4 regions of the Streptomyces sp. NPDC111606 genome follow, and region 3 is predicted to be linked to each of the others. Evidence: riboswitches for the same ligand, from Rfam matches in the RefSeq annotation. Region 3 holds a riboswitch; each other region holds the start of a gene.
The links. A riboswitch is a leader RNA that binds a small molecule or an ion and turns the genes downstream of it on or off. The one in region 3 is predicted to bind cyclic di-AMP.
Positions count from the first base shown of each region.

Region 1: linked by a shared signal. The riboswitch ahead of ACZ7M7_RS14025 (LysM peptidoglycan-binding domain-containing M23 family metallopeptidase) and the one ahead of ACZ7M7_RS29065 (M23 family metallopeptidase) in region 3 are both predicted to bind cyclic di-AMP.
Region 2: linked by a shared signal. The riboswitch ahead of ACZ7M7_RS22055 (M23 family metallopeptidase) and the one ahead of ACZ7M7_RS29065 (M23 family metallopeptidase) in region 3 are both predicted to bind cyclic di-AMP.
Region 4: linked by a shared signal. The riboswitch ahead of ACZ7M7_RS20700 (C40 family peptidase) and the one ahead of ACZ7M7_RS29065 (M23 family metallopeptidase) in region 3 are both predicted to bind cyclic di-AMP.

Region 1 is NZ_JBVKBY010000003.1:509,941-512,131, reverse strand. Features, by position in the region: gene ACZ7M7_RS14025 (LysM peptidoglycan-binding domain-containing M23 family metallopeptidase) at 181-1,134, opposite strand; cyclic di-AMP (ydaO/yuaA leader) riboswitch at 1,139-1,296, opposite strand; gene ACZ7M7_RS14020 (alpha-galactosidase) at 1,604-2,191, opposite strand, start outside.
Region 2 is NZ_JBVKBY010000006.1:111,331-113,521, reverse strand. Features, by position in the region: gene ACZ7M7_RS22060 (GntR family transcriptional regulator) at 1-272, opposite strand, end outside; gene ACZ7M7_RS22055 (M23 family metallopeptidase) at 472-1,254, opposite strand; cyclic di-AMP (ydaO/yuaA leader) riboswitch at 1,268-1,430, opposite strand; gene ACZ7M7_RS22050 (M16 family metallopeptidase) at 1,644-2,191, opposite strand, start outside.
Region 3 is NZ_JBVKBY010000008.1:475,638-477,828, reverse strand. Features, by position in the region: gene ACZ7M7_RS29065 (M23 family metallopeptidase) at 150-1,175, opposite strand; cyclic di-AMP (ydaO/yuaA leader) riboswitch at 1,187-1,344, opposite strand; gene ACZ7M7_RS29060 (PP2C family protein-serine/threonine phosphatase) at 1,591-2,191, opposite strand, start outside.
Region 4 is NZ_JBVKBY010000005.1:452,786-454,976, forward strand. Features, by position in the region: gene ACZ7M7_RS20695 (hypothetical protein) at 1-178, shown strand, start outside; cyclic di-AMP (ydaO/yuaA leader) riboswitch at 599-731, shown strand; gene ACZ7M7_RS20700 (C40 family peptidase) at 735-1,208, shown strand; gene ACZ7M7_RS20705 (LysE family translocator) at 1,274-1,888, opposite strand; gene ACZ7M7_RS20710 (LysR family transcriptional regulator) at 1,990-2,191, shown strand, end outside.

The DNA.
Region 1 (2,191 bases), on a different contig from region 3:
GTTGACGATCGGTGAGATAAGCCACTCCTAAAGTGTTCACCAAACGTGGAATAACCCTCTGATCAGGGGTGTTGTGGGCGCAACCGCCACACAGCCCTCCGCACGCAGACCGAAGGCCGGACCCGGGGATCGGGGTCCGGCCTTCGGCAGCGTGTCAGGCAGGTGGCTTCGCGGCAGGCGTCAGCCGACGGAGACGCCCTTCGAGCGGAGGTAGGCGACCGGGTCCAGGTCCGAGCCGTAGTCCGGGGTGGTGCGGATCTCGAAGTGGAGGTGCGGGCCGGTGACATTGCCGGTCGCGCCGGAGAGCCCGACCTGCTGGCCCGCCGTCACGGACTGGCCGCTGGAGACGGACAGCGAGGACAGGTGGGCGTACTGGGCGTAGTGGCCGTCGGCGAGCTGGATGACGACCTGGTTGCCGTACGCGCCGCCCCAGCCGGCCGAGACGACGGTGCCCGCACCAACTGCCTTCAGCGGGGTGCCGGTCGGGGCGGAGAAGTCGACACCGGTGTGGTAGCCGCTGGACCACATGCTGCCCGCCACCTTGTAGGCGGTGCCGAGGGTGGCGCCGTCGAGGGGGGCGGAGAAGCCGCTGGAGGCGCTGGTGTTCTCGGCGCTCTGGGCGGTCGTGGTGGTCTTCGACGCGGCAGCCTTGGACGCCGAGGACTTCGAGGCGGTCGTGTCCGAGGACGACTTCGAAGGCGCGGAGGAGGAAGACGAGGGCGCGGACGAGGACTTGGGGGCGCTCGTCTCGGCCTTCTTGCCGCCGATGGTGAGCTTCAGACCCGGGTGGATCAGCGCCGGGTCCGCGCCGACGGCCTCACGGTTGTCGGCGTAGAGCTTCTTCCAGCCACCGCTGACGTTCTGGTCGTCGGCGATCTTCGCAAGGTAGTCGCCGACCTTGACCGAATAGGTCCGCGCGTTCGCCTTCTTGTCGGTGGCCTTCTTCTCGGCCTTCTTCTCGGCGACCGGAGCGGACTGAACGGCCTTTTCCGAAACGGACTGAGAAGGAGCGGCGTGGGCGCCGGTGGCTCCGATGAGCGGGAGAGCCAGAGCAGCGCCACCGGTTCCGGCGACGGCGATGGAGCGGGTGAAGCGCAGGGACTTCGGGCGGCGATGCTTACCCTTCGCGGGCATGGCGAATTCCTCTCCGGCGCCTGCGAGGTGAGCTGTCGGGTGCGGGCTGGAGATGCCCGGTCGCGTCGGGACGCGACTTGACCCCAAGCCGTTCCGGAGACCGGAACAGGCGGTTGTACCTGTGGGTCCCCCGCTCCTGCCGGGTACGGGTGAGTTAGCGCGGGATCCGGTCGGCGGCAGGATTAGGCGTCCGTCCGGATTGGTGTGGAACGTAAGCGAGAAAGACGCACGGGAACAAGTGAGGGGTTCCGTCCGAATGCGTTCCTGTTGATCCCTTGTGGGAATTACCGGTCACACTCCGTAAATTGTCGGGACGTCGCCCGACTCAAAACCCCTCGAAAAGCACGTGAATTACGTGAACATGACGAGCGACGCACGGTCACGAATATGACGCTCCTCACGTGACACTTCTCCAGCTCCCTTTACTCCAGAGCGAGTTGGAATGAAGGTGCCAATTCGGACAGAACTCCTAGATGCGACGCAGTCGGATAACCGTCGCATCAAGGTCGCCACGCAGGTCGGTGCGAAGTCCGTGATGCACCAATACCGCCCCTCGGTGAACTTCGCCCGTTTCAAGGCATTCGTACGATGCTGTCGGGTCGAGGACACGCAGTCGCAGCGCCGGGGCGGGCTCGCCAAAACTCTGGGCCTGGAGCCAGGCCAGGACGACCGTCTCGTCACCGAGCACGTACTGCTCCGCACTGAGGCCGCCCGCCGGAGGCCGCAGCCGATAGAGGTCGCCGCGCTGCACCACGGGCCGGATCTGCTTGTAAAGCGTCACCCACTCCCGCGCTTCGGCGAGCTCCTCCTCGGTCCACCGGGTCAGGTCGCCGCCGCCGCCGAGCACGCCGGCCATGGCGCTCACGAACCGGAAGCGCAGGGAGGCGGCCCGGTGGTTGAGCATGGCGTTCGGGCTGTCGGTGACCCAGGCGGCCGTGGCCCTCGCCGGATGGATCTGGCTGAAGCCGTGCTGGATCGCGAGCCGGTCGAGAGGGTCGGTGTTGTCCGAGGTCCACACCTGGTCGGTACGGCTGAGCACGCCGAGGTCGATCCGTCC
Region 2 (2,191 bases), on a different contig from region 3:
CGGGAGGCGCCGAGCGGCTCCAGGAGGGCACGCATCTCCAGCAGGTCGGAGGCCTCCTGTTCACTCGGTTCGGCGACGCATGCGCCCGCGTGCCGCCGGGTCACCACGAAGCCCTCCGCCTCCAGGGTGCGCAGGGCCTCGCGCACGGGGACGCGGGAGACGCCGTAGCGACGGGCGAGGAGTTCCTCGGTGAGCCTGCCGCCGCGCGCGTGGACCCCGGCGACGATGTCGTCCCGGATCGCGGTGCATACCGAGTGCGCCGGAATACGCATGACCGACCTCCGCCTTAATCCCCGTGAAACGTCGACGAATGACGTGTGTTCAGTGACTCTATTGCAACCGGCCGGAATTTCCGACGGGAGGCCGGAATCCATGGATATTTTTTGGACAGCGGGTCGTTCGAAACGCCGAAAGCCCCGGCTCGGGGAGCCGGGGCTTTCGGAAGACGCGGGGGCCGTCAGCGGTGGGGCGTCAGATGTTCACACCGTGCGAGCGCAGGTAGGCGACGGGGTCGATGTCCGAGCCGTACTCCTGCGTCGTGCGGGCCTCGAAGTGCAGGTGCGGCCCGGTGACGTTGCCGGTGGCGCCGGACAGGCCGATCTGCTGACCGGGGGTGACCGTCTGTCCCACCGAGACGGATATGGACGACATGTGGCCGTACTGGGTGTACGTACCGTCGTTCATCTTGATCACGACCTGGTTGCCGTACGACCCGCCCCAGCCGGCCTCCACGACGGTGCCGGAGGCCACCGAGTGGACCGAGGTGCCGCTGGCGGCGTGGAAGTCGACGCCGGTGTGGCTGCCGGAGGACCAGACGGCCCCGCCGGCCTTGTAGCCGGTGGAGACGTACGAGCCGGAGATCGGGGCGACGTAGGACAGCAGGCGCTTGCGCTCGGCCTCGCGGGCGGCGCGCTCCTTGGCCTCGCGCTCCTTCTTCGCCTGCGCGGCCGCCTTCTTGCGCGCGGCCTCCTCGGCGGCCTTCTTGCGGGCCGCGGCCTCCTTGGCGGCCTGCTCCTGGGCGGCGGCCTGGGCGTCGATCTGGTCGGCGATCGAGTTCTCGACGGCGACGACGGGGATGAGGCCGGTCTGCTCGACGGCCGGTTCGGCGGCGAGCGCCGGGGCGGCCAGGGTGCCGATGACGCCGGTGGCGGTGAGTGCGGCGACGCCCGCGGCGCGGGCGGTGGTGCGCTCGAAGCGGCTGGGGCGACGGTGCTTGCCCGCGGGACGCTTCCCGGTGGCGCAGGTGAACGCCATGAAGTGGCTGGTCCTTTCCTTCCTTCTCGCCTACCGGGTTAGCTGACGGGTTCGGAGCAGGAAGGTCTCCTACGGACCCCCTCGCGGCTGCGCGGGCGTCCGATTCACCCCAGGGACTTCGATGGGTCCCCGGCTCCCCTGGCTCGCGCCGTACGGGGACTCGGCGATGGCTGTCCGGTGCCGCGGGCGCGGCGCAGTGCCTGACGGACAGCCCGGAAGACGCTAAACGGGGCATCTTTCAATCCCCAAACGGATCCTGCCTTTTGTAGTGCATCCCACAGGTCAGACAGGCAACCTCTCCCTCAATTCGGGCATAAAGGGGCCCTGGTGACTCTTCCGTCACCAGGGCCCCTACGCACGCGTGCCGTCTTGGGCGCCGCGTCTGTCCCCTACTCGGCCGCCACGACGCTGACTTCGCCGATGCCGAGGGCCTCGACGGGCTCCCGGATCTCGGCCGCGTCGCCGACCAGGATCGTCACCAGACGGTCGACCGGGAAGGCGCTCACGGCCGCCGCGGTGGCCTCGACGGTGCCGGTCGCGGCGAGCTGCTGGTACAGCGTCGCCTGGAAGTCGTCGGGCAGGTGCTGCTCGACCTGGTCGGCCAGCGTGCTCGCCACGGCCGCGGCCGTCTCGTACTTCAGCGGCGCCACCCCGACGAGGTTCTGCACGGCGAAGTCCCGCTCGGCGTCGGTGAGTCCCCCATCGGCGACACCGCGCAGGACCTTCCAGAGGTCGTCCAGGGCGGGACCGGTGTTCGGGGTGTCCACGGAGCCGCTGATGGCGAGCATCGCCGCACCCGAGCCGTCCGGGGCGGAGCGCAGGACCTGCCCGAACGCGCGGACACCGTAGGTGTAGCCCTTCTCCTCGCGCAGGACCTTGTCCAGGCGGGAGGTGAGGGTGCCGCCGAGGCAGTACGTGCCGAGCACCTGCGCGGGCC
Region 3 (2,191 bases):
CTCCGGACCGGCAGCCCTGACGTCGGGGGGACGCCGTCAGGACTGCCGGGGATCAGGACAGGATCGCCGGGGAACAGGTGTGGACGGACTTCAGCCGGGAACTCCAGTAGGACAGCTGGGAACTTCAGAAGGACGGAGGCCGTAACACCTCAGGGCGTGAGTCCCTTGCCGCGCAGCCACGCCAGCGGGTCGATGCCGCTGGAGCTGCCGTCGGGGTGCACCTCGAGGTGGAGGTGGGCACCGGTCACGTTGCCCGTGGCGCCCACGCGGCCGATGACGTCACCGGTGTTGACCTTCTGGCCGACGCTCACGCTGATCGAGGACTGGTGCGCGAACCAGACCTCGGTGCCGTCGTCGAGGGTGAGCTCGGTCTTGTAGCCGTACGAGCCGTCCCAGCCGGCGAACGTGATCGTGCCGCTGTGCACGGCCTTGATCAGCGTGCCCGAGGGCGCGGCGAAGTCGAGGCCCGTGTGGTAGCCGGAGGACCAGTAGGCGCCGGCCTGCCCGAAGGTCGAGGTGAGGGTGTACGAGGAGGTCGGCAGCGTGTACTGCTTGGCCAGCTCGGCGAGGCGCTCGGCCTCGGCCTTCTGGCGGGCCTCCTCCTCGGCCTTGGCCTTCGCGGCGGCGGCCTTGGCCTCGGCTTCCTTCTCCGCCTTGGCGGCCGCGTCGGCGGCCTCCTTCTCGGCGGCGGCGACCGCGGCTGCGGCGGCCTTGGTGTCGATCTGGTCCTGCTGGTACTCGGCCTGCGCGATGATCCGGCTCCGCAGCGCCTCACCGGCGTCGGAACCGCCCTGAGCGGTCTCGTCGTAGGTCTCGCCCATGGTGCTGAGCGCGGTGGCCGCGTCCTCGGCAGGCTCGGAGGAGTCGTCCGAGATCAGGGGCAGGTCCGGCATGGTGATGGCGACCGGCGGCTTGCCGCTGTTCGCGCTGGCCATGCCGCCCGCGCCGACGGCGGCTATGACACCGACGCCGAGAACCGTGGAGCTGCGGGCGAGTCCCCCGCCGCGCTGCTTGGAGACGCGATGCCTGCCGCGAACGGGACGAAGGGACTCCGCGGTGGGGTTCCACTCCTCGAACGGGCCCTCGTCGGTGCGGTTGCGGTCGTAGCCGAAGGTGTCGGTGCTGCGCTGACTCGGCACGAACGGGGCTTGCGGGGCAGGCCGGTTGGACGCCACGTGGGCGTACTCCTTTCCTTCCTTCTCGCCTACCGGGTTAGCTGACGGGTTCGGAGCAGGAAGGTCTCCTACGCGCGTATACCGCCCGTGAGTTCACGGTGGTAGTTGCGCGATTCACCCCAAGGTGGTGGTTCCCCGGTTCCCTTTCGAGATTCGGCGCGTGCGCACGGAGCCGCCTCTTGTGACGGCTGGGACGACCGCGCTGCGTTATCGAACGTTAATAGACGCGGGGTGCGGATTCCAAGCTGTTCCACTTGATCATTAACGATTTTCGCCTGGACTTACAGGTCATGAGCGGCCTAAATCGGGCGAGTTGGCCAGAGCTCAGGCGTCACACATGTGTTGACGGTGTGTCAGTTGTTATGCGGAGGGGGGTCACCCGGTCACATCCGGTGACAAGGATCAAGGAACGGCATCACGGCCGTCGTACGGCGATGAGGGCCATGTCGTCCGCCATCCCGCCCCCGGAGTGCCGCCGCACCTCCGCCGCGAGGACGCCGAGGAGCGCGACCGGCTCCCGACGGGCGTTGGCCCGCCCCGCCAGTCCCGCCTCGGGGTCGTAGAACCGGTCGGCGTCGTCCCGTGCCTCGCTCAGGCCGTCGGTGTACAGGAGCAGCGTGGCCCCGCTCGGGCAGTCGGCCTCCTGAGCCCGGTCGGGCCAGACACCCAGCTCTCGCATGCCGAGCGGCAGCGCGGGCTCGGCGGCGGGCAGCGCGCGCACGGTGCCGTCGGCGTACAGCAACAGGGGCGATGGATGCCCGCGGTTGACGAGGCGCACGATCCCGCTGCCGTGCGGCAGCTCGGCGAGTACGGCGGTGGTGAACCCCTCGGCGGACTCGGCCCACTCGCGCCGGTCGCGCTCGCGCACCAGTGCCCGCTCCAGGCGCTGTGCGACCGCCTCTAGCGTGGCCTCCTGCTCGGCGGCCTCCCGGAAGGCCCCGATGACCACGGCGACCGCGCCCACCGCCCCGATGCCCTTGCCGCGCACGTCCCCCACGACGACCCGCAGGCCGTGC
Region 4 (2,191 bases), on a different contig from region 3:
ACTGCGTGCCGCCCAGGCGCTCGTCCGCAAGGCGGCAGAGCTGCGGGACGCGCTGGCGCTGATGCATCAGCGGGGCGAGACGGAGCTGCACGCCCCCACGCTCGCGCGTGCGCTGCGCGTACTGGACGGGGAGCGCCGCACGGCTCGTGTCACGGTGCCGCCGCGCTCCGACAGTTGACGACGTGTACAGGCCGGTCCCGGACGTCTCGATCCCACTGACGAGGCGTCCGGAACAAGGCTGAAACGCACCAAACGGCGTACCCCCTTTCGGCGTAGCCACGGCTCCTTTTACAGGCCCGTCAGGGTTGCGCAACGGGCATGAGCCCAGGGCGGAACGAGGCGCTCCATCGCTGGTCCGGGACTCCTTCGCCCCCTGGACACCCTCTCGAACACGCGGGTACCCACCCGAACGGGTGAGTGGTGACTAACACCACAAATCCCCGGTTCCGTTGGGTATTTCGCTCATCCGTGCGTCAAGATCCCTGTCTGACGACAAGCCCCCGCCACAGCGGCGGGGCGGTCCGGGCGGACGCCGAGTCCTGCCGCCGCCCGGATGACCGGTCGACAGGAGTGGATCGGCAGGAGTGGAGGACCCGAGCAAGACGGGTCGCCGGAGCGGACGTTCGTTCGATCCGAGCAGCCCTTGGGGTGAAGCCGCGGCAACGCGGCCGGGCAACTTCGCCAGCCCGAATCCGACAGGTCATCCTTCACAGGCGGCTGACGAAGGGTTGCGCATGACTGCGCTCAATCGTGTCCCGTCGCTCATGGCCCGGGCCGGCACGGCCTCGGCTCTCACCATCGCCGCAGTGGGCGGCTCGATACTGGCACCCGGCTTCACCTCCGAAGCTGAGGCGGCCACACCGGCGACGAAGGCACTTCAGGTCGCGGCCTCCAAGAAGGGCTCCCCGTACAAGTGGGGCGCCACGGGGCCGACCCGGTTCGACTGCTCCGGGCTGACGCTGTACTCGTTCAAGAAAGCGGGCAAGAAACTGCCCCGTACAGCGGCCCAGCAGTACAACAAGACCCGCCACATCTCCGCCAAGAGCCGCAAGGCCGGAGACCTGGTGTTCTTCCACTCGGGGTCGTACGTCTACCACGTCGGCATCTACGCCGGGAAGGGAAAGATCTGGCACTCCCCCAAGAGCGGGGACGTGGTGAAGCTGCAGAAGATCTGGACCAGGAGCGTCTGGTACGGCCGGGTCAAGTGACCCTCCCGGGGGCGATGGCGGCGGCCTGACACGCCGTCATCGCCCTCGGGGCACCAGAAAGGCCGTCAGACGGCCGTCAGCGGCCCGGCGAGGAGTCCCACGCCGAAGGCCGTCAGCGCGACGCCGGTGACGGTCGTGACCGCCCGGGCGGCGCGCGGCCGGCGCAGCCACCGCCCGAGCCGGTCCACCAGCAGGACGACCACCTGGAACCACACCATCGCGATCGCGAGCACGATCAGGGCGAGCAGCAGCGTCCTGGGCAGGGCCGGAGCGCCCGCGGGCACGAACTGGGGCAGCACGCTGAGGAAGGTGAGGGACGCCTTCGGATTCAGGGCGTTGGTGACGAAGCCCTGCCGCAGCGGTCGCCCGGTGGAGTCCTCGCGCGTGTCCGCCACTTCACTGCCCCGCTGTCGCAGCGTCTGGACGCCCAGATACAACACATAGACCCCCCCGACCACTTGGAGCACACGGAACAGCGCCGGTACCGCGGCCAGGACCGCGGCGACCCCCAGCACCGCCAGCGTCACATGCACCAGCAGCCCGGCCCCGATCCCGAACGCGCAGGCGATGCCGGCCCGGCGGGAGACGAGGGCGTTGCGCACGACGACGGTGAAGTCGGCACCGGGCATGGCGACGAGGCCTGCGGAGACCCCGGTGAAGGCGATGAGCTGAGCGTCCATGGCACCCAGCGTGCCGCGCGGCAGCCTTCAGCAGGTATGTCGAATATCCTGGGCTGCCCTAAAGCATTGCTTAAGGCAGAACGGCAGACGAGGAGCCCGGCATGTACGACCCGACCAGGCTCGCCGCCCTGGTGGCGGTCGCCGAGGCGGGTTCGATCACCCGGGCGGCCGAGCGGCTCGGCTACACCACGCCCGCGCTCTCCCAGCAGCTGGCCAAGCTGGAGCGCGAGGCGGGCACGGCCCTTCTGGTACGGCACCACCGCGGGGCGCGGCTGACGGGTGCGGGCGAGCTGCTGGTGGCGC